DNA from 4 places in the Rhizobium phaseoli genome. Region 2 is predicted to be linked to each of the others. Evidence: predicted binding sites of a transcription regulator. Region 2 holds the regulator's gene; each other region holds the start of a gene.

Region 1 (5,456 bases), 2.2 Mb from region 2:
GGCAATCAAGGCCGGCATTCCGAAGGAAGCGACCGCCTGGGGCGTCAACCAGCTCTGCGGCTCCGGCCTGCGCGCAGTCGCGCTCGGCATGCAGCAGATTGCCACCGGCGATGCCAAGATCATCGTTGCCGGCGGTCAGGAATCCATGTCGATGGCGCCGCATGCCGTGCACTTGCGCGGCGGCGTCAAGATGGGCGACGCGAAGATGGTCGACACGATGATCAAGGACGGCCTGACCGATGCCTTCCATGGTTATCACATGGGCATCACCGCCGAGAATATTGCGCGACAGTGGCAGCTTTCGCGCGACGAACAGGATCAGTTCGCCGTCGCTTCGCAGAACAAGGCCGAGGCCGCCCAGAAAGCCGGCCGCTTTACCGATGAGATCATCCCCTATGTCATCCAGACGCGTAAGGGTGATGTTACGGTCGATGCCGATGAATATATCCGCCACGGCGCCACGCTGGAGGCGATGGCCAAGCTGCGCCCGGCCTTCGACAAGGACGGCTCGGTGACCGCTGCAAATGCGTCCGGCCTGAATGACGGCGCCGCAGCAGCAGTGCTGATGAGCGAAGCGGAAGCGGTCCGCCGCGGCATCCAGCCGCTCGCCCGCATCGTTTCCTGGGCAACGGCGGGCGTCGATCCTTCAATCATGGGCACCGGCCCGATCCCGGCGTCCCGCAAGGCGCTCGAAAAGGCCGGCTGGTCGGTCGGCGATCTCGATCTCGTCGAAGCCAACGAGGCTTTTGCCGCGCAAGCCTGCGCCGTCACCAAGGATCTCGGTTGGGATCCTGCCATCGTCAATGTCAATGGCGGGGCAATTGCCATCGGCCATCCGATCGGCGCTTCCGGCGCGCGAGTTCTCAACACTTTGCTGTTCGAGATGAAGCGCCGTGGCGCGAAGAAAGGCCTGGCCACGCTTTGCATCGGCGGCGGCATGGGTGTCGCCATGTGCTTCGAAGCACTCTAATAGCATACGATACGATCCGTCATTGATTGAAATCCCGCCACGCGCGGGCGAAAACACAAGGGGAGCGGAACATGAGCAGAGTGGCTCTGGTCACCGGCGGTACACGCGGCATCGGCGCAGCAATATCCACGGCACTGAAAAAAGCCGGATACAAGGTTGCGGCGACTTATGCCGGCAATGACGAGAAGGCCAAGGCCTTCCACGACGTCACCGGCGTTGCCGTATTCAAGTGGGATGTTTCGGATTACGCTGCCTGCGGGGAAGGGATCGCCAGGGTTGAAAGCGAGATCGGACCGGTCGAGATTCTCGTCAACAATGCCGGCATCACTCGCGATGCCATGTTCCACAAGATGACGCCGCAGCAGTGGCACGAGGTGATCAACACCAATCTCACCGGCCTGTTCAACATGACGCATCAGGTCTGGACCGGCATGCGCGACCGCAGCTTCGGACGCATCGTCAACATCTCCTCGATCAACGGCCAGAAGGGCCAGATGGGCCAGGCGAACTATTCGGCCGCCAAGGCCGGCGATCTCGGCTTCACCAAGGCGCTTGCCCAGGAAGGGGCGGCTAAAAATATCACGGTCAACGCCATCTGCCCCGGTTACATCGGAACGGAAATGGTGCTTGCCGTGCCGGAGAAGGTGCTGAACGAGCGCATCATTCCCCAGATTCCCGTCGGCCGTCTCGGCGAGCCGGAAGAGATCGCACGCTGCGTCACTTTCCTCGTCTCCGACGATGCCGGCTTCATCACCGGTTCGACGCTGACGGCCAATGGCGGGCAGTTCTTCGTTTAGCCGGGTCGACGAGCCAGATCGGCTTGAGCGACAGCGTCTGCCTGCCGGCTGCGCTGTCGCTTTTGTGTGCGGCTCGGATGTCCGCTTCGGGACATCAGGAGAGGTCGCGGGGGTTGCGATGTCCGCGGGCGGCAATCCGGACTGGCGCTTTTCGCGCCGCGCCGACTTCGCTGCGAAGGGCTGAGACCGCGCTTGTCACGAAGGCCAAGGCGATGAGAACGGCGACGGCGGAATTCATGAAAATTTGAGCCATGGAAGCGTTCCTCTTCAATGCGTAGGCGGCTTTGCCTGCCTACTGCGCTTGAGAAGGAATATGCGGTTCTCGGGACGACGCCGGTAGACTTGACTTTTGATACCGATCGTCAACGTCGCGTTGACACGGAAAGGCAACAAAGAAAAACGGGCGCCAAAGCGCCCGTTGGGAGTCCGATATGATTCTGCCGGTCAGTAGCGGCAGCGGGCCTCGTAGCGGCGGCCGTAGCGGTCGCGATAGATGCAGTAGCCGCGGCGTTCGACCGACTGGCCGATGAGCGCGCCGGTCAGACCGCCGGCAACGGCGCCGACTGCGGCACCACCCCAGCTGTTGGTGACGGCGCCGCCGATGATCGCACCGGTACCGGCGCCAATCGCAGTGCCCTGCTCGGTCGCCGTGCAGGATGCGAGGGCGCCCACGAGCGCGCCAATGAGAACAATCTTCTTCATCATGTCGTAACTCCCCAGGTTGTCGGGCTTTAGATGCGCCCCATTAGTACAAGGATAATGATAATCACGAGAACTAGCCCCAAACCGCCGGAAGGTCCATAGCCCCAGCCACGGCTATAACCCCAATTCGGCAAGGCTCCGATCAAGAGCAGAATGAGGATAACGAGAAGTATCGTGCCAAGCATGGTGTGTTTCCTTCATTTTCATCCGCAATCTGAATGGACAAGAAACACGCATTGGCGATTTTTGTTCCCGGTTAGGCGGGCGAATTGTGATGCGGCACGATTCATGGTTTGTGATCGGTCTCGCTCGGCAAAATGCTGCTATGGTTAAAAAATCATTCAAATACAATATGTTGCGGCGAACATATCGGGAAGATCATCATGTCGCCGATTCGTCGGTGATTCGTTCCGTTTTTGATCAATCCGCTCGTGCAAAGTGATTCCCGGCTTAAGGTTGGGTGATTTCGTCGTCAAAGGTTAATTCCTGCTTGAGACGTCTGACGCGAGGTTCTGTCACCTGCCTGCATCTAGCGACGGAGGCTGGCGGTGGCACCAGATATTGCCGTGAACGAAAGGTGAAAACGCCTCAGTCGGCGATTCGTCTCCGATTCGTTCCGGATTTGGTCGAGCGGTTAATTTACGGTGGAATTTCCGCTTGGCAAAGTGCATGGCCGACCTCGGCAAGCTGATGGAAATGTGAACGGGAGAGAGTCTCCCGATTCAGCATCTAGTGGAAAAAAGTGATTCAAAATCAATACTTAGCCGTGAACAAAAGCTGAATCAGCGGGAGTCAGCGATTCGTCGCTGATTCGTTCTCAGGCTGTTCCGAATCTGCAATTCAGGCGTCCCGGATGACTCGCAAAGGTCGCAATCCTCGCTGCATTTTAAAATCTGCCCTTGCGTTTGCGGCGGCAGCTGTCCATGTGTTCTGTGCCTCCGTCGAGAGGCGACAGTTTTCCTGAGGCCGCCTGCCTCATTTGCATGGACCATGACTCTGACTTCGCAGCCGATGATTCTGAGCGGGCGCGGTGTGACCGCGATGCTCGGACCAACCAATACCGGCAAGACCCATTATGCCATCGAGCGCATGGTCGCACACGGGACCGGCGTGATCGGCCTGCCGCTGCGGCTGCTGGCGCGCGAGGTCTATACGCGGGTGGTGGAGAAGGTCGGTGTGCAGAACGTGGCGCTGGTCACCGGTGAGGAAAAGATTTCGCCGGCCAATGCACGTTTTTCGGTCTGTACCGTTGAAGCGATGCCCCGCGAGACGAAGGCCGCCTTCGTGGCGATCGACGAGGTGCAGCTCGCCGGCGATCTCGAGCGCGGCCATATCTTCACCGACCGCATCCTGCACCTTCGCGGCCGCGAGGAAACGCTGCTGCTCGGCGCCGCGACGATGCGGCCGATCCTGCAGCTGCTGCTGCCCGGTATCACCATCGTCGAGCGGCCGCGGCTTTCGCATCTTTTTTATGCCGGGCAGAAGAAGATCACCCGGCTGCCGCAGCGCTCCGCCATCGTCGCTTTTTCGGCCGACGAGGTCTATGCCATCGCCGAGCTCATCCGCCGGCAGCGCGGCGGCGCGGCGGTCGTGCTGGGGGCACTCAGCCCGCGCACGCGCAATGCGCAGGTCGCGCTTTATCAGGCGGGCGACGTCGAATATCTGGTGGCGACCGACGCAATCGGCATGGGCCTCAATCTCGATGTCGATCACGTCGCCTTCGCCCAAGACAGAAAATTCGACGGCTACCAGTTCCGCAACCTCAATCCGGGTGAACTCGGCCAGATCGCCGGCCGCGCCGGGCGGCACGTGCGCGACGGGACCTTCGGCGTCACCGGCCAGGTCTCGCCCTTCGACGAGGAGCTGGTCCAGCGCATCGAAGGCCATGAATTCGACAATGTCAAAGTCTTGCAGTGGCGCACGACTGAGATGGACTTCTCCTCGATCCAGTCGCTGCGCGCCAGTCTCGAGGCCGGGCCGCGCGTCGCCGGACTGACGCGGGCGCTGCCCGCCGTCGACCAGCAGGCGCTGGAGCAGCTTTCGCGCTATCCCGAGGTCATCGATCTCGCCGATCGGCCGGCTCGCGTCGAAAAACTCTGGGAGGCTTGCGCACTTCCCGACTACAGGCGTATCACTCCGGCACAACATGCCGATCTGATCGCGACCCTCTTTTCCGATCTCGTCCGCTATGGCACGGTGAACGAGCAATTCCTGGCGGAGCAGGTTCATCGCTCCGATCGGACAGATGGGGAAATTGACACGCTTTCGGCGCGAATCGCGCAGATAAGGACCTGGACCTATGTTTCGAATCGGCCCGGCTGGCTGACCAATCCGACACATTGGCAGGAAAAGACGCGGGAAATCGAAGATCGATTGTCCGATGCGTTACATGAAAGGTTGACGAAACGCTTTGTTGATCGCAGGACATCTGTGCTCATGAAGCGCCTGAGAGAGAATGCGATGCTGGAAGCTGAAATCAGTGTGAATGGCGATGTCTTCGTTGAAGGACATCATGTAGGGCAGTTGAGCGGGTTCCGTTTCACGCCGGTGGCGGGAGCGGACGGACCGGATGCCAAGGCGGTTCAGGCTGCGTCGCAAAAAGCGCTCGCGCTCGAATTCGAAGCCAGAGCGGCGCGGATGCATGCCGCCGGCAATAGCGATCTGGCGATCGGCTCGGACGGGTTGATCCGCTGGCTCGGCGATCCGGTGGCGCGGCTTTCGGGCAGCGATCACGTCATGCGCCCGCGGGTGATTCTGCTCGCCGACGAGCAGTTGACCGGCAATGCCCGCGATCACGTCGCCGCCCGCATCGAGCGCTTCGTCAACCATCATATCAGCACGGTGCTGAAGCCGCTCGACGATCTGTCGCGCGCCGAAGACCTGCAGGGTCTCGCCAAGGGGCTTGCCTTCCAGCTCGTCGAGAATCTCGGCGTGCTCTTCCGACGTGACGTGACCGAGGAGGTGAAGTCGCTGGACCAGGAGGCCCG
Region 2 (5,456 bases):
TGTGCGCCGTATTGACCGCATCGAGCGTTTCCGTCAGCGAACCGATCTGGTTGACCTTGACCAGGATCGAGTTGGCGACACCCATGCGGATGCCGTCGCGAAGACGGGCGGAGTTGGTGACGAAGAGATCGTCGCCGACGAGCTGGATCTTCTTGCCGGCCAGATCGGTCAGTGCCTTCCAGCCGTCCCAGTCGTCTTCGGCCATGCCGTCCTCGATCGAGATGATTGGGTACTTGGCGGCGAGTTCGGCCAGATATTCGGCCATGGCGCCCGATTCGAGCGTGCGACCTTCACCTTCGAGGACGTATTTGCCGTCCTTGAAGAATTCCGTCGAGGCGCAGTCGAGGCCGAGGTAAATATCCTCACCCGGCTTGTAGCCGGCTTTCTCAACCGACTTGACGATGAAGTCCAGGGCTTCCGAAGCGCTCTTCAGGCCCGGTGCGAAACCGCCTTCGTCGCCGACATTGGTGTTGTGGCCCTGGGCTGCAAGTTCCTTGCGCAGCGTATGGAAGACTTCCGACCCCATGCGCACGGCTTCGGCGATCGTATCGGCGCCGACCGGCAGGATCATGAATTCCTGGAAGTCGATCGGATTGTCGGCATGGGCGCCGCCATTGATGATGTTCATCATCGGCACCGGCAAGAGGCTCGCCGAAGCGCCGCCGACATAACGGTAGAGCGGCAGGCCGGAGGCCTGGGCGGCCGCCTTGGCGACGGCAAGCGACACGCCGAGGATAGCGTTGGCGCCGAGACGCGACTTGTTCGGCGTGCCGTCCAGTTCGATCATGATGTTGTCGATCTGGATCTGGTTTTCGGCGTCGATACCGCCGATCGCGTCGAAGATCTCGGTGTTGGCGGCCTCGACCGCCTTCTCGACGCCCTTGCCAAGGTAGCGCTTGCCGCCGTCGCGCAGCTCGACCGCCTCATGAGCGCCGGTCGAAGCGCCCGAGGGAACGGCCGCGCGGCCCATGCTGCCGTCTTCGAGATAGACATCGACTTCGACGGTGGGGTTGCCACGGCTATCGAGAATCTCGCGGGCGATGATATCGGTGATTGCAGTCATGGGTTCTTCCTGCTCGGTGGGTGATCAATCGTTCGAAGCCTGTCATAATCGAAGGCGTGCAAATTACAATGCCGCAATTTCCAGCCTTCGAACCGGCGTCCCGACGTGGCCTAAACGACGATCATGTCAACCTGTTGAACGTCAGGCCTTGGCGACCGCGTCAAATGCAAGCAATTTCTCAAGCAGCCGCGGCATGTCTTTGAGATAGACCATGTTCGGGCCGTCGGACGGTGCGTTGTCTGGGTCCTGGTGGGTTTCGAGGAAGACGCCGGCAATACCCGTCGCCACGGCTGCGCGCGCCAGCGTCTCTACGAATTCGCGCTGACCGCCCGAGGATTCGCCCTGCCCGCCGGGCTGGGCGACGGAATGGGTCGCATCGAAAATGACCGGCGCGCCCATCGCCGCCATGATCGGCAGCGAGCGCATGTCGGAAACCAGCGTATTGTAGCCGAAGGAGGCGCCGCGCTCGCACAGCAGCACGTTGGCATTGCCGCTGGCATTGAGCTTCTTCAGGACGTTCTTCATATCCCAGGGGGCGAGGAACTGGCCCTTCTTGACGTTGACGACGCGGCCGGTCTTGGCGGCGGCGATCAGAAGATCCGTCTGGCGGCAGAGGAAGGCGGGGATCTGCAGAACGTCGATCACCTCAGCCACCTCGGCGCATTGCTCGGCCGTGTGGACGTCGGTCAGGACGGGAAAGCCGAATTCCTTCTTCAGGTCGGCGAAGACCTCCATGCCCTTTTCAAGCCCGATGCCGCGCTCGGCCGAGAGCGAGGTGCGGTTCGCCTTGTCGAAAGAACTCTTATAAACGAGGCCGATGCCGAGTTTTGCGCAGAGCTCCTTCAGCGTGCCGGCGACCATGAAGGCGTGATCGCGGCTCTCCATCTGGCAGGGGCCGGCAATCAGCGACAGGCGGCCGGTATTGGAAAAGGTGACCTGGCCTTCGCCTTCGCCGATCTTGACCTCGGAATTGGTATCAGTGCTCATCGTGGTTCCTCGAAGGCAAAAAGCGCGCCCTGCCCGGGCGTGGGCTTCACCAGAATGCGATTGTTCTTGCGTGTGTATGTCACTCCGTTAGCAGCCAAATGCGCTTCTGTCACGGCAAGATCGGCGACGTTGAAAAGGATTGCCTGACCGCGCAGGCCACGATCGGCAGCGGAAACGACAAGCTCGAAATAAGCCTCCAGCCCTTCCGGCGTCATCAGGCTGATCTTGGCATTCGAGGCCGCGATCTCCACGCCGAAACCGGTTTTCTCTACTGCCGTTTGCCCGACCGCAAGACCAACGAAGGCGGAAAATGCCGCCGGGTCCGGCGTACAAACCGCGATTTCGGCAATGCCAGTCACGCCATTGGCATGTGTCTCCAGCGCGGCGCGATCGGCGGGGAAGGCATTGATGCGCTGACAGGTAAAGAGAAAGAAGTCGGGAGCGCGCAGATCTCCTGAGAAGGCCAGTTTGAAGCTGCCGACGCTTTCCGAACCGTCCGGCATCCGCAGCGGCCTGCTGAACTGCAACATCTCGCCGGCACTCGCGCCGCTGCCGACGAATCGCCGATGATCGAGGCCGGCATCCTCGGTGAGAAAGGCCAGCGCCGAAAGTCCCTCCTCGCCGCAGCGGAAGCGGAAGGCGCGATTGCGGGCGATGAAGACATTGCCCTGGCGGGCCGCTGTCTCGCTCTCCTCGACGCTCGCCACCCCGAGCGGCTCGATATAGGTCTTGTCTGCGAAGAAGACGCAGGCATTCTCCGTTCCGAAGGGATGACGCGCATCGGCGGCGACGGTGAAGCCGAGTTTGCCTAGCCTTTCGCGCGCCAGCTCGATATCGACGACCGGGAGTACGACGTGATCCAGCGGATGCGGCTTAGCGGAATGTGCGCTCATGATATCCCTCCTGACACGTCAAGAGATGTGCGACAGCACTCCCCCCAATGCAAGACATGTGTGCCAATCCGGCGAATGAAAATAAAAATCTCAACGAGTTGGTGCGAAGTTTTACGGAAATTTAGCTACTTGCGGAACACATATGGAACATATAGTGTCTGTTCTGGATTTGTTTCAATCACGGGGTCTGACGTCGATGCTCACGCGCAAACAACAGGAGCTTCTCCTATTCATTCATGAGCGCATGAAGGAATCGGGCGTTCCCCCCTCTTTCGACGAGATGAAGGATGCCCTGGATCTCGCCTCGAAATCCGGCATCCATCGTCTGATCACGGCGCTCGAGGAACGCGGTTTCATTCGCCGCCTACCGAACCGGGCCCGGGCGCTGGAGGTGATCAAGCTGCCGGAAGCCTATAGCCCCAGTCTTCAGCCGCGCCGCGGTTTTTCGCCGAGCGTCATCGAAGGCAGCCTCGGCAAGCCCCCGGCGGTCGCCGCCCCCGCTGCCGCAAAGCCGATTGCCGACAACGGCAACTCCGTCTCCGTGCCGGTCATGGGCAGGATTGCCGCCGGTGTTCCGATCTCGGCAATCCAGAACAATACGCACGACATCGTCGTCCCTGCAGATATGCTCGGCTCGGGCGAGCATTACGCGCTGGAGGTCAAGGGCGATTCGATGATTGACGCCGGTATCTTCGACGGCGACACAGTGATCATCCGCAACGGCAGTACCGCAAGTCCCGGCGATATCGTCGTTGCCCTCGTCGACGACGAGGAAGCGACGCTGAAGCGCTTTCGCCGCAAGGGTGCCTCGATTGCCCTCGAAGCCGCCAACCCGGCTTACGAGACCCGCATTTTCGGACCCGACCGAGTCAAGGTGCAGGGCAAGTTGGTCGGCCTCATTCGCCGTTATCACTGACAGCAGACGGGGCGGCTTCGGTAAAACTGTCCTTGCGCCAATCATAGGCGCGATGGCGCATCCATGGACGTGATAAGGCGTCGAATGCGGTTGCAATCTCGTGTCCCGTCTGCACAAAACGCAATTCGACGGAACCGGTCCTGCGCAGCGTCTCGCCGGTGAAGAGGGTCGCACCCGATCGGCAACGGTCGAAACGCAGGCGCACGGAGGTCACAACGATCTCGCCGGCGTCGCAGGCCGGGCCGAGATAGGCGGCATTGTCGATGACCGCGACGACATGGCCATTGCCGAGCCTGGCGATACACCAGGCTTTCTTGACGCAGGAAAACCGATTTGCCTCACCGCCGGCTGCGGCGGCCACCATTGCCGTCCTCGCTTCATTCTGCTGATCGCGCGAAAGCTTGACGCGGCGGTCCTCGCCCTGCGGCGGGATGGCAGGGCCATCCAGCATTTTCGGCGGGTGATGCGTCGGCAGGACCAGCGCTCTCTGCCACTGGTCAAAGATGAAGTCCGGCGGGTTTTCGCGGTTTGAAGCCATTGCCGTCGCCGCGACGAGCCCTACGAGACCACCATCCTCGGAAATCACCAGATCCGGCGGCGGGGATCCCGGCAGAATGAGCAGGATGAGCGTCGCAACGGCGAGGATCGATGTGCCGGCGTGGCGTAACCGGGTGCGAAGCAGCGTCAGCAGCAGAAAGCCTGCCACGGCCACGACGAAATACCAGCCGGGCAAGCGGCCGAAGCCGATATCACCGCCCCAGCCGGACACCGTCTTGGCAACCGCGATCACCAGATCGAGGCCGAAGCCGACCACCGTCCAGAGCGGAGCGTCCAGACCGAACGGCATGAGCAACATGGCCAGCAGCCCGGCCGGCATGACGATGAAAGAGATGATCGGCATCGTCGCAAGATTTGCCGGCAGACCATAAGCGGTCAGTCGATGAAAATGCTCGATCGAAAACAGCGCCGTCGAAAATCCGCCGATCAGCGAAGTCAGGAAGACGCCGCCGAAGAAACCGGCGACCGCCGCAACCGGCCGCAGGAGCGGCAGCTTCAGCAACGGGTTTTCCCGGATGCGCCGGTCCTTCCATAGCTGATAACCCGATACCAGCGCCAAAGTCGCGGCAAAGGACATCTGAAAGCTTGGCCCCAAGACCTCGGAGGGTGAAATGGCGATGATGACCAGCGCCGAGAGAACGACATTGCGCAGGCTGATCGACGGCCGATCGAAGAAGACGGCAATCAGCATGATCGCCATCATGATGAAGGCGCGTTCGGCCGAGACGCCGAATCCCGAGATCAGGAAGTAGGCCGTGACGGCGATGAGCGCGCCCGCGGCGGCGATCTTCTTTGTCGGATAGGCTTGAGCGACACCAGGAAAGAGGCTGAGCAGCATCCGGAAGCCGACGAAGAAAATGCCGGCCGACAGCGCCATGTTGAGGCCGGAGATCGCGACGATATGAGCAAGGCCGGACTGGCGCAGCGCCTCCGTCGTTTCCTTCGAGATAGCGCGCCGCTCGTCAGTCACCAGTGCGGCGGCAAAAGCGCCTGTGTCGCCGGGCAGCATCGAGCGTATGCGATCGCCGATACCGCTGCG
Region 3 (5,456 bases), 930 kb from region 2:
TTGACGCAGTAATCGGTCGCCAACCCGCAGACGTCGAGATCGGTCACACCCTGATCTGCGAGGAAATCGGAAAGGCCGGTCGAAGCGTCGCGGTCATTGTCGCGGAAGGCCGAATAGCTATCGATCCCGGGATCCTCGCCCTTCTGCTGGATCAGGTCGATTTCTTCGGATTTGAGCGCCGGATGCAGTTCGGCGTCAAGCGTGCCCTGGATGCAGTGGTCGGGCCACATCATCTGCGGTTTGCCGGACAATTCGCCCATTTCGAAGGGGGCGGCACCCGGATGAGCGGAGGCGAAGCTGCCGTGGCCGGGGGGATGCCAATCCTGGGAGGCGACGATCAGATCGTATTTGCCGCTGTCGATCAGCCTGTTTGCGACGGGAACGACCTTGTCGCCGTCCGGCACCGGCAGGTTTCCACCCGGACAGAAGCCGTTCTGAATATCGACGAGCAGCAGCGCTTTAATCAAGGCCAATCCCTTCGCGTTATTGCCGTGCAAATGCCAGATGCACCGAATGCATCAACTAGTGAATTCCCGGAAGCCCGCATGCAAGCGTTAATTCTGTCACTGATGGTAGTATTCGACGGAAAAAGAATACGCTAATTCAACCATTGCGATAGTTATTGGTGATGTAATAGCAACCGCAAAGGGCCTGGTCTTGCTCAAGGCCGCGAATTCTGCCTTTCTTGCCTCAGCAGCAAGCCGGAACCCAAATCATGTCCGAGCCTCAGCCGGAGGAAAAGATCGATGCGACTTTCCGCAACGGATCGCTGACGGCGACCGGGATCATTCTCGGTTTCTCCCTCAATTTCATCAGCCTTTGGGTGTCCAATCCCAATGACTGGAGCCGCGTCGATTTGCTGCCGATGTCATTCCTGACCGTCGGCATCGCCATCCAGGTGAAGGTGTTTGCCGATCTTTTGGCGCGAGACTCGCTGCTCGCCGTCAAATACGACCGGGCGCGCCGGCTGTTCCTGATCGGATTGTCGATCGTCGCCACCGGAATGGGGATCGCCCTGCTGAACGACATCCTCGGGCTCAGCAGCATGCGGATGTTCGGGTGACGGTCCTGCGGTATCGTCGCGCGGTCAGACGCGCTCGACGAAACCGTCCAGCACCCGCTTCTGCCCCGCACGGTCGAAGTCGATCGTCAGCTTGTTGCCTTCGATGCCGGTAATGTTGCCATTGCCGAATTTCATGTGGAATACACGATCGCCGAGGGTGAAGCGCGACGGCTCCGACGAGGTCGATTTTGCGACCAGCTCGCCGTCGATCGTGCGTCCCTTCGGGCCGCTTTCGCCATAGCCGATGCGTTCGACGGCGTGGCCGGAGCGGGTGCCCCAGTTGTCGCGCGTGGCGTCGGTCTTGTTGGCCTGGGCGCGTTTCCAGCCGGGCGTGGAATAGGAGTTGGCAAAGGGTTCGGCCTTGTCGAAGCGTGACTGGCCGTAGCCGCCGCGGCCGTAACCGCCGTAGCTCTGCTCCATCTCGGCAACCTCGACATGGGTTTCCGGCAGCTCGTCGAGGAAACGCGAGGGCAGTGTCGATTGCCAGAGGCCGTGGATGCGGCGGTTCGAGACGAACCAGATATGGCAACGGCGCTTGGCGCGGGTGATGCCGACATAGGCCAGGCGGCGTTCCTCCTCCAGGCCGGCCCGGCCGCTTTCATCCAGCGAGCGCTGGTGGGGGAACAGGCCTTCTTCCCAGCCCGGCAGGAACACAGTCTCGAATTCCAGGCCCTTGGCCGAATGCAGCGTCATGATCGAGACGGCGTCGAGGTTCTCGTTGGTCTCTGCGTCCATGACGAGGGAGACGTGCTCGAGGAAACCGCGCATCGACTCGAAGCTTTCCATCGAGCGGATCAGTTCCTTCAAATTTTCGAGGCGGCCCGGCGCTTCGGCGCTCTTGTCGTTCTTCCACATGTCGGTGTAGCCGGACTCCTCGAGGATCTGCTCGGCAAGTTCGGTATGCGGTGTGTTTTCAAGCAGTTCCTGCCATCGGCGGAAAGATTGAATCACGTCGAAGAGGGCTTTGCGCGCCTTCGGCTTCAGCTCGTCCGTCTCGATCATGTCGGCAGCGGCCGCCAGCATCGGGATATCGCGGGCACGCGCATAGTCGTGCAGGGCGCGCACCGTCGTGTCGCCGAGGCCGCGCTTTGGCGTGTTGATGATGCGCTCGAAGGCAAGGTCGTCGGCCGGCTGCGCGACCAGGCGGAAATAGGCCATGGCATCGCGGATTTCGAGGCGCTCGTAGAAACGCGGGCCGCCGATGACGCGATAGTTGAGGCCGAGGGTGACGAAGCGATCTTCGAACTCGCGCATCTGGAAGGAGGCGCGCACGAGGATCGCCATGTCGTTCAGCAGGTGCTTGTTGCGCTGGAGCTGCTCGATCTCCTCGCCGATGGCGCGGGCTTCCTCCTCCGAATCCCAGGAGGCGTGGACCTGTACCTTGACGTCATCCGGGTCGGCGCGGTCGGTGAACAGCGTCTTGCCGAGGCGGCCTTCATTGTGGGCGATCAGATGGGCGGCGGCACCGAGGATATGTTCGGTCGAGCGGTAATTGCGTTCGAGCTTGATCACCTTGGCGCCGGGGAAATCCTTCTCGAAGCGCAGGATATTGTCGACCTCGGCGCCGCGCCAACCGTAGATCGACTGGTCGTCGTCGCCGACGCAGCAGACGTTCTGCGGCTCGCCCTTGCTGCGCTGAGCCAGCAGCCGCAGCCACATATACTGGGCGGTGTTGGTGTCCTGATACTCGTCGACGAGGATATAACGGAAGCGGCCGTGATATTCCTTGAGAAGATCCGGATTCTTGCGGAAGATCGCAATTGGATGCATCAACAGATCGCCGAAATCACAGGCGTTGAGCGTCGACAGACGCGCCTGATAGGCGAAGTAGAGATCGCGGCCGCGGCCATTGGCAAAGGCGCGCGCATCGCCTTCGGGAATATCGGCCGGACCGAGGCCCTTGTTCTTCCAGGTGTCGATCATGCCGGCGAACTGCTTGGCCGGCCAGCGTTTGTCGTCGAGGCCTTCGGCCTGGATCAGCTGCTTGATCAGGCGGACGACGTCGTCGGTGTCGAGAATGGTGAAGTCGGAGCTGAGGCCGACGAGCTCGGCATGGCGGCGCAGAAGCTTGACGCCGATGGAATGGAAGGTGCCGAGCCAGGGCATGCCTTCGACAGCGCCGCCGACGAGGAGCGCGATGCGCTCCTTCATCTCGCGTGCGGCCTTGTTGGTGAAGGTGACGGCGAGAATCTGCGAGGGGAAGGCGCGGCCTGTATTGAGGATGTGGGCGATCCGGGTCGTCAATACCCGTGTCTTGCCGGTGCCGGCGCCGGCAAGGACGAGAACCGGACCTTCCAGGGTTTCCACGGCTTCCGTCTGTTCGGGATTGAGGCCGGCGAGGTAATCCGGTCGCTTGCCGCCGTCACGCGCCGCCATGGCGCGGGCGGCGATCCCGCCGGCCGCGGCGGGCGCCCCTCCGGCGGGGGCGTAGGCCCCCGGGGGTGCGGCAGGCGGCTGCGGCTTGCGCGCCATCTCACCCGGCTCTTCGTCGAAGAAGGGAATATCGTCGAAACTATTGCTCATGGCGCGTAATGTAGTGATTCGGGAAGGAAAGACCAGAAAAGATGTTCTGCTTTCATTCCCGAACCACCGCTATTGCGGGCCGATGCGGACGGCAGGGCGGGCCGCTGATGCGACTGCGATCGTCGTACGGCCGAGCAGCGAAAAAAACCGAGCGCAGCCTGTCGGAACCGATGCAGGCGAGACGTCCTCGGGGCATCGGACAGGTGTCCGGCAAACCTTGCCAACAGGAGGCTGTTCATGCCGCAGGTCGTTTCAAATCTCTGGTTCGCGGAGCAAGCGCGCGAAGCCGTCGAATTCTACGTATCGGTCATTCCAGAATCCAGGATCGGCCGCACCACAATATTGCCGGCGGAAACGCCGAGCGGGCCTCCGGGCAGCGTCGAACTGATCGAATTCACGCTCGGCGATCAAGCATTCCTGGCGATGAAGGCAGGCCCGCTCGACAGCTTCAACCATTCCTTCTCGATTGCCATCCTGCTCGACAGCCAGGCCGAGATCGATCGGATCTGGGATGCGTTTCTCGCCAATGGCGGCACGCCTGAAGCCTGCGGCTGGCTCAAGGACCGCTGGGGCCTATCCTGGCAGATCGTGCCGCGGGCGCTTTCCGAGATGGTCGCCGACAGCGATCGAGAGCGGGCCAAGCGCGTCACCGAAGTGATGCTCGGCATGGTCAAGATTGATCTTGCTGCACTGGAGAGAGCGTTCAACGGCTGAGGCCGGCGGAGGCGCGATTGCGAATCGGGCGCGTGATCGCCACGCGCCATTTTCCCCTGAAATTTACCGAATTTACTTTCGGCGCATCGGCAGCCGACCGATCGAAGCTGCCCTATCGGTTGCCGATCGCTGTTTTTTCGCATTCTCGAATCACGGGCGCCATTGCACACCTTTTTGACAACTATGTCACGTCGCTAAATGTGCTGATATCGCAATGACCCTTTTCTCAACTACAATATGAAACAGTTTCGCAGAGTAAAAAAATACCGGTGCATGCAATTTTTTGTGCATTGCTACAAACAGCCGGTGAGCGTCGAATATACCTACGAAACTATTGATTCTAAGGAACGCCGTGGCCATCTCGATGGTTATACGGCTTAGAGCCTGCGGCATAACCTTAATGGAGGTCCCATGCTGAGTGAATCCGTATTCGATGCGTTCACGCGCAGTTATGAAGCGCGACGCGAGACCGACATCTCGGTTTCGGAATATCTCGATCTCTGCAAGAAAGAACCGATCGCCTATGCGAATGCGACGGAGCGCCTGCTCGCGGCGATCGGCGAACCGCAGATGGTCGACACCGCCAGGGACGCGCGCCTCGGTCGGATCTTCATGAACAGGACCATCCGGGTCTATCCGGCTTTTGCCGGCTTTCACGGCATGGAAGAGACCATCGAACGCATTGTTTCCTTCTTCCGGCATGCGGCGCAGGGGCTCGAAGAGCGCAAGCAAATTCTCTATCTGCTCGGTCCCGTCGGCGGCGGCAAGTCGTCGCTCGCGGAGCGGCTGAAGCAGTTGATGGAGGTTCATCCGATCTACGTCCTGAAAGCGGGCGACGAGATCAGTCCCGTGTTCGAAAGCCCGCTCAACCTGTTCGATCCTGAGACAATGGGCTCGCTGCTCCAGGAGCAGTACGGCATCCCGCTGCGGCGCCTGAACGGGTTGATGAGCCCATGGTGCCTGAAGCGGCTCGACGACTTCGGCGGCGATATTTCCCGCTTCCGCGTCGTCAGGATACAGCCTTCGCGGTTGCGCCAGATCGCGATTGCCAAAACCGAGCCGGGAGACGAGAACAATCAGGACATCTCGTCGCTGGTCGGCAAGGTCGACATTCGCAAGCTGGAAACCTACTCCCAGAACGATCCCGATGCCTACA
Region 4 (5,456 bases), 1.7 Mb from region 2:
CGATGTGCTGGGCGGCACGCGGCCGGCCTCCGTCTGCCGCGAGCTGACCAAGACCTATGAGGAATTCCGCCGCGGCACGTTGGCGGAACTCGCCGCCCATTACCAAGAGGTGGACAACGTCAAGGGCGAGATCGTTCTCGTCGTCGGTCCGCCGCAGCCGGTGGAAACGCCGGACGCCGACGTCGAGGCCGTGCTTGCCGATCTCGCCAAGTCGATGCCGACCGCAAAGGCCGCCACCGAAGCGGCGCGTCTGACCGGCCTGCCGCGCAAGGCGCTCTATCAGCGCCTGCTGGAGATGAAGGGCGCCGATGGGCGATAACGACCGCACCGCCATCAGAAGAAAGGCGCTGCGCCGCGGCCTGGTGTCGGAATATGTCGCCGCCGTCTTCCTCATGTTGAAAGGCTATCGCATCCTGGCGCTGCGCCACCGCACCCGGCTCGGCGAGATCGATATCGTCGCCCGCAAGGGCGATCTCGCCGTCTTCGTCGAGGTCAAGGCCCGCCACGGCGAGGCTGCGGCGGTCGACGCCGTCTCCGCCGCCGCCCAGAAGCGGATAAGGGCGGCAAGCGATCTCTGGCTCGCCCGCCAGGCCGATCAGGCCCGTCTTTCCCAGCGCTACGATATCGTCGCGGTCACGCCCGGCCGCCTGCCGCGGCATTTCCCCGACGCCTTTTAGCGGTTCCGGTCCAGCCGTTTCGGATCGTTAAAATTTTAGTCCTGGCTTGAACCAGCTCCTTACGACTCTCTGCTATCGCAATCCCTGTTGGGGTAACAATTGGGGGTTGTTTCATGGCCTGGAAGATGATGTTGGCAAGTGCGGTCGCCATGGCCGCGCGTTCGGTGCCTTATGCCGTGGCGAAGCCGGCCGGCAAATCCTTCGTCGCCCATGCAAGCGACCTGCTGCCGCTGAAATCGACGCCGATCAATCCCGACTGGATCATCAACGGCAACCCGCAAGCGCGCACCGCCGAACATTCGCGCGGCCATGACGAGGCGTCGCTGACGGCGATCTGGGACTGCACGGCAGGCGAATTCCGCTGGTATTTCGGCTGGGACGAGACGGTGATGATCCTCGAAGGCGAGGTCCATATCACCGCCGAGGACGGCACCGAACGAACCTTGTGTGCCGGCGACGTCGCCTTCTTCGCCGGCGGAACCTGGGCAAGCTGGCGGGTCGACGATTACGTCCGCAAGGTCGCCTTCCTACGCAAGCCCTTCCCGATGCCCCTGGCGATCGCCTATCGCCTGCGCAACCTGCTGCGCAATGGCAGCAATCAGGGGATCGCCGCCTGACGACCGGTGGCGGCGGCAAGCCTTGATTGACCGTTGCGTTTGATACCGGGCCGACCTACATCTGTCCGGCATTCAGCGAGGGATGGAAATGGCCAAGATCACCAATGTAGCGGTCCAGATGGATCATGTCGCCGGCATCAATATCGCAGGTGACTCCACCTTCGCCATGAGCCTGGAAGCCCAGACGCGCGGCTATAAGCTCTTCCATTACACGCCCGAACGCCTGAGCTTCCGCGACGGCAAGCTCTTTGCCAGCGTCGAGCCGATGCTGCTGCGCGACGTCAAGGGCGATCATTTCGAGCTCGGCGCGCCCGAGCGCGTCGATCTCTCGACCATGGATGTGGTGCTGCTGCGCCAGGACCCGCCCTTCGACATGGCCTACATCACCTCGACGCATCTGCTCGAGCGCATCCACCCGAAGACGCTCGTCGTCAACGATCCGGCCTGGGTGCGCAATTCGCCGGAGAAGATCTTCGTCACCGAATTTTCCGACCTGATGCCGAAGACGCTGATCACCAAGGATCCGGCCGAGATCCGCCGCTTCCGCGACGAGATGGGCGATATCATCCTGAAGCCGCTCTACGGCAATGGCGGCGCCGGCGTCTTCCATTCGACCCGCGACGACCGCAACCTCTCTTCGCTGCTGGAAATGTTCGGCCAGCTGTTCCGCGAACCCTTCATCGCTCAGCAATATCTGCCGGACGTGCGCAAGGGCGACAAACGCATCATCCTGGTCGACGGCGAATTTGCCGGTGCCATCAACCGCGTGCCGGCCGAACATGACAGCCGCTCCAACATGCATGTCGGCGGCCGCGCCGAGGCGACCGAGCTGACGCCGCGCGAAAAGGAAATCTGCGAACGCATCGGCCCGGCGCTGAGGGAGCGCGGCTTCCTCCTCGTCGGCATCGACGTGATCGGCGATTACATGACCGAGATCAATGTCACCTCGCCGACGGGTATCCGCGAGGTGAAAAAGTTCGGCGGCGCCGATATCGCAGCCTTGCTCTGGGATGCGATCGAGCGCAAGCGCGGCTGAGCCTGCGGCTTCAGCCCCACGCCTGCTGTGACCGGGTACAACCCCGGTCACCCCTCATATCTGAAAACGTTCCTTGATCGTTCTTGTTTTATTCCTGCTTCCGTGCCAGATTGCAACCGCTGGCCCTGAAGGGTTGCGGGCGGTATAAGAGTTTGCGGGCAGGGGATGGGCATATGGTCGCGCGTGTCAGTACGGTGGCATTCCAGGGCATAGAAGGCGTGCCGGTCGAGGTCCAGGTCATGATCGCGCCCGGAAAGATCGGCATGCAGATCGTCGGACTGCCTGATAAGGCGGTGGCCGAAAGCCGCGAGCGGGTGCAGGCGGCCCTTCATGCCTCCGGCCTGGCGCTGCCGGCAAAGCGAGTGACCGTCAATCTGGCCCCGGCCGATCTGCCGAAGGAAGGCTCGCATTTCGATCTGCCGATCGCGCTTGCTTTGATGGCCGCACTCGGTGCCATTCCCGCCGATGCGCTGTCGGATTATGTCGTCGTCGGCGAACTCAATCTCGACGGCACGATCGCCGCCATTGCAGGCGCGCTGCCGGCCGCGATCGGCGCCAATGCGCTCGGCAAGGGGCTGATCTGCCCGGCCGAAAGCGGCGCCGAGGCCGCCTGGGCCGGCGCCGAGGTCAATATCCTCGCCCCCCGCAGCCTGATTGCCCTTGCCAATCATTTCCGCGGCACCCAGGTGCTGTCGCGGCCGGAGCCGTCGATCCGCGCCAATGCCGCCAACCTGCCGGATCTTGCCGAGATCAAGGGCCAGGAAAGCGCCAGGCGCGCGCTCGAAGTGGCGGCGGCCGGCGGCCACAATCTGCTGATGGTCGGCCCGCCTGGCTCCGGCAAGTCGATGCTGGCGGCAAGGCTGCCGTCGATCCTGCCGCCGCTCTCGGCGGCCGAATTGCTGGAAGTCTCGATGGTGCATTCGATCGCCGGCCAGCTCACCGGCGGCAAGCTCTCCGATCGCCGGCCCTTCCGCACCCCGCATCATTCCGCCACCATGGCCGCGCTGGTCGGCGGGGGCCTGCGCGCCCGTCCGGGCGAAGCCTCGCTCGCCCATCACGGCGTGCTCTTCCTCGACGAGTTTCCCGAATTCACGCCGCAGGCGCTCGACGCGCTACGCCAGCCGCTCGAAGGCGGCGAATGCGTCATTGCCCGCGCCAATCACCGCGTCTCCTATCCGGCGAAATTCCAGCTGATCGCCGCCATGAACCCCTGCCGCTGCGGCATGGCCGGCGAACCCGGCCACAGCTGCGCCCGCGGCCCGCGCTGCATGAGCGATTACCAGGCCCGCATCTCCGGCCCGCTGATGGACCGCATCGACATCCGCATCGACGTGCCCGCCGTCTCCGCCGCCGATCTCATCCGCCCGATGGTGGCCGAGGCGAGCGCCGACGTCGCCCGCCGCGTCGCCCGCGCCCGCGAACTCCAGCAGGAGCGCTTCGAAGCCGCCGGCGCCAAGGGCATCGGCACCAACGCCCGCTGCTCCACCGCGATGATCGAGAAACTCGCCGAACCCGACGCCGCCGGCCTGCAGCTCCTCCGCGACGCCGCCGAAAAAATGAAATTCTCCGCCCGCGGCTACCACCGCGTCCTCAAGGTCGCCCGCACCCTTGCCGATCTCGACGGCAAACCAACCGTCGGCCGCCTGCATCTGGCCGAGGCGATTTCCTATCGCATCGCCGGGGAGAGGTTAACGGCGGCGGCGTAGGGCGAATGCGCGCAAATATTTTGAACTTTTAGTCGTCGGGCCGCCAGCGATCTGCCGATCGCGGTTGCGCTGATGGCTGTTTCGGTGACGCTGATGCGCTGGATTATAAGGTTATGTCGCCGTCGGCGAATCAACCGCGACGGAACGATGGGTCGCTGCCATGGCGGGAATGCTGGCGGCCGCGATCGCGCTGTGTTGCTTATCCGTTAGCGGTAAGAGCCTCTCCTCATTTCGTCGCTATTTACAATATTAGCTTCGGCTGGAAAAATTTCGAGGATGATGTCGGTCCGTCCGACATGGTCGGTCGGAGGTGAGGGATGAGAAAGCCTGTTGCCGGGAATGCCCATGAGTAATGAATATCCGGGCTCAAACGCCAATCCCTTGGAAGTTCTAGACTTGGCGAATGCCTACTTTGACGCTTCCAAACTCCTGTTCAACGAGGGTCGGAAGCAGGTTGCACTATCCCTCGCACCGGCTCGAATGTGCGCCATTCATGCTATTGAACTCTACCTAAATGCCTTCCTACGCTATGAGGGCGTTGCTCCCGAGGAAATACGAAAACGCATGCACAACCTCGCTGAGCCAATGTTCGTTGATAAACTCAAACTGAGAAAGAAAACCGCCCTGCATCTGGAGGCAATGACAACAAAGCGTGAGTACATCATATCGCGCTACGCTCCGGAGCGGACGAGGGAGCACACTGCGCTGAACCGCCTGAACGCGACGCTGTCGGAAGTCATGGCGAAGGTTGGCAAACACATGCATTCAACGAGCTCAGCTGCACATCGGCAATCATTATTGCGGACTGCCATAGAACTTTCGTCCCACTTCGATTGGGATGCAGATGATGGCACAAGAGAAGGGGCGCTGAAGCGCCCCAATGTTAGCCAAGACAAAGCGCCGGCCGAAAGACTCGGCCACGGCCCACTTTAGCTCCCCAGCCCCTCAAACAATGCCGTCGAGAGATAACGCTCCGCGAAGGACGGGATGATCACGACGATATTCTTGCCCGCATTCTCGGGACGGCTGCCGACCTTGATTGCTGCCGTCAGCGCCGCACCCGAGGAGATGCCGACCGGCACGCCCTCGAGTCTTGCGACCAGCCGCGCCTGTTCGAAGGCTTCGTCGTTGGTGACGGTGACGACCTCGTCGTAGATGCCGGTGTCGAGGATTTTTGGCGCGAAGCCGGCGCCGATGCCCTGGATCTTGTGCGGGCCGGGATTGCCGCCGGAGAGAATGGGGGAATCGGCGGGCTCGACGGCGATGATCTGGATTTCGGGCTTATGGCTTTTCAGCACCTGGCCGACGCCGGTGATCGTGCCGCCGGTGCCGATGCCGGAGATGACGATGTCGACCGTGCCGTCGGTGTCGTTCCAGATTTCTTCCGCGGTCGTCTTGCGGTGAATTTCGGGATTGGCCG

What was found. Region 2 encodes LexA, which represses DNA repair genes until DNA is damaged. Its sites were predicted from a motif close to TGTTCNNNNTGTGTTCNG; they were not measured.
Region 1: the regulator LexA is predicted to act here: its motif matches at 3,385-3,402, upstream of AMC88_RS21150 (helicase-related protein).
Region 3: the regulator LexA is predicted to act here: its motif matches at 3,629-3,646, upstream of AMC88_RS14470 (ATP-dependent helicase).
Region 4: the regulator LexA is predicted to act here: its motif matches at 2,409-2,426, upstream of AMC88_RS01785 (YifB family Mg chelatase-like AAA ATPase).

The regions. Positions count from the first base shown of each region.
Region 1 is NZ_CP013532.1:4,400,525-4,405,980, forward strand. It holds gene AMC88_RS21130 (acetyl-CoA C-acetyltransferase) at 1-970, shown strand, start outside; gene phbB (beta-ketoacyl-ACP reductase) at 1,042-1,767, shown strand; gene AMC88_RS33725 (hypothetical protein) at 1,862-2,020, opposite strand; gene AMC88_RS21140 (YMGG-like glycine zipper-containing protein) at 2,212-2,472, opposite strand; gene AMC88_RS21145 (DUF3309 family protein) at 2,499-2,654, opposite strand; gene AMC88_RS21150 (helicase-related protein) at 3,460-5,456, shown strand, end outside.
Region 2 is NZ_CP013532.1:2,049,133-2,054,588, reverse strand. It holds gene eno (phosphopyruvate hydratase) at 1-1,063, opposite strand, end outside; gene kdsA (3-deoxy-8-phosphooctulonate synthase) at 1,205-2,050, opposite strand; gene AMC88_RS10065 (VOC family protein) at 2,047-2,943, opposite strand; gene lexA (transcriptional repressor LexA) at 3,140-3,859, shown strand; gene AMC88_RS10055 (ComEC/Rec2 family competence protein) at 3,840-5,456, opposite strand, start outside.
Region 3 is NZ_CP013532.1:2,975,645-2,981,100, reverse strand. It holds gene pncA (bifunctional nicotinamidase/pyrazinamidase) at 1-473, opposite strand, end outside; gene AMC88_RS14475 (hypothetical protein) at 716-1,063, shown strand; gene AMC88_RS14470 (ATP-dependent helicase) at 1,088-3,586, opposite strand; gene AMC88_RS14465 (VOC family protein) at 3,824-4,300, shown strand; gene AMC88_RS14455 (PrkA family serine protein kinase) at 4,712-5,456, shown strand, end outside.
Region 4 is NZ_CP013532.1:360,841-366,296, forward strand. It holds gene rsmI (16S rRNA (cytidine(1402)-2'-O)-methyltransferase) at 1-319, shown strand, start outside; gene AMC88_RS01770 (YraN family protein) at 309-677, shown strand; gene AMC88_RS01775 (cupin domain-containing protein) at 791-1,294, shown strand; gene gshB (glutathione synthase) at 1,383-2,330, shown strand; gene AMC88_RS01785 (YifB family Mg chelatase-like AAA ATPase) at 2,504-4,036, shown strand; gene AMC88_RS01790 (hypothetical protein) at 4,382-4,969, shown strand; gene cysK (cysteine synthase A) at 4,966-5,456, opposite strand, start outside.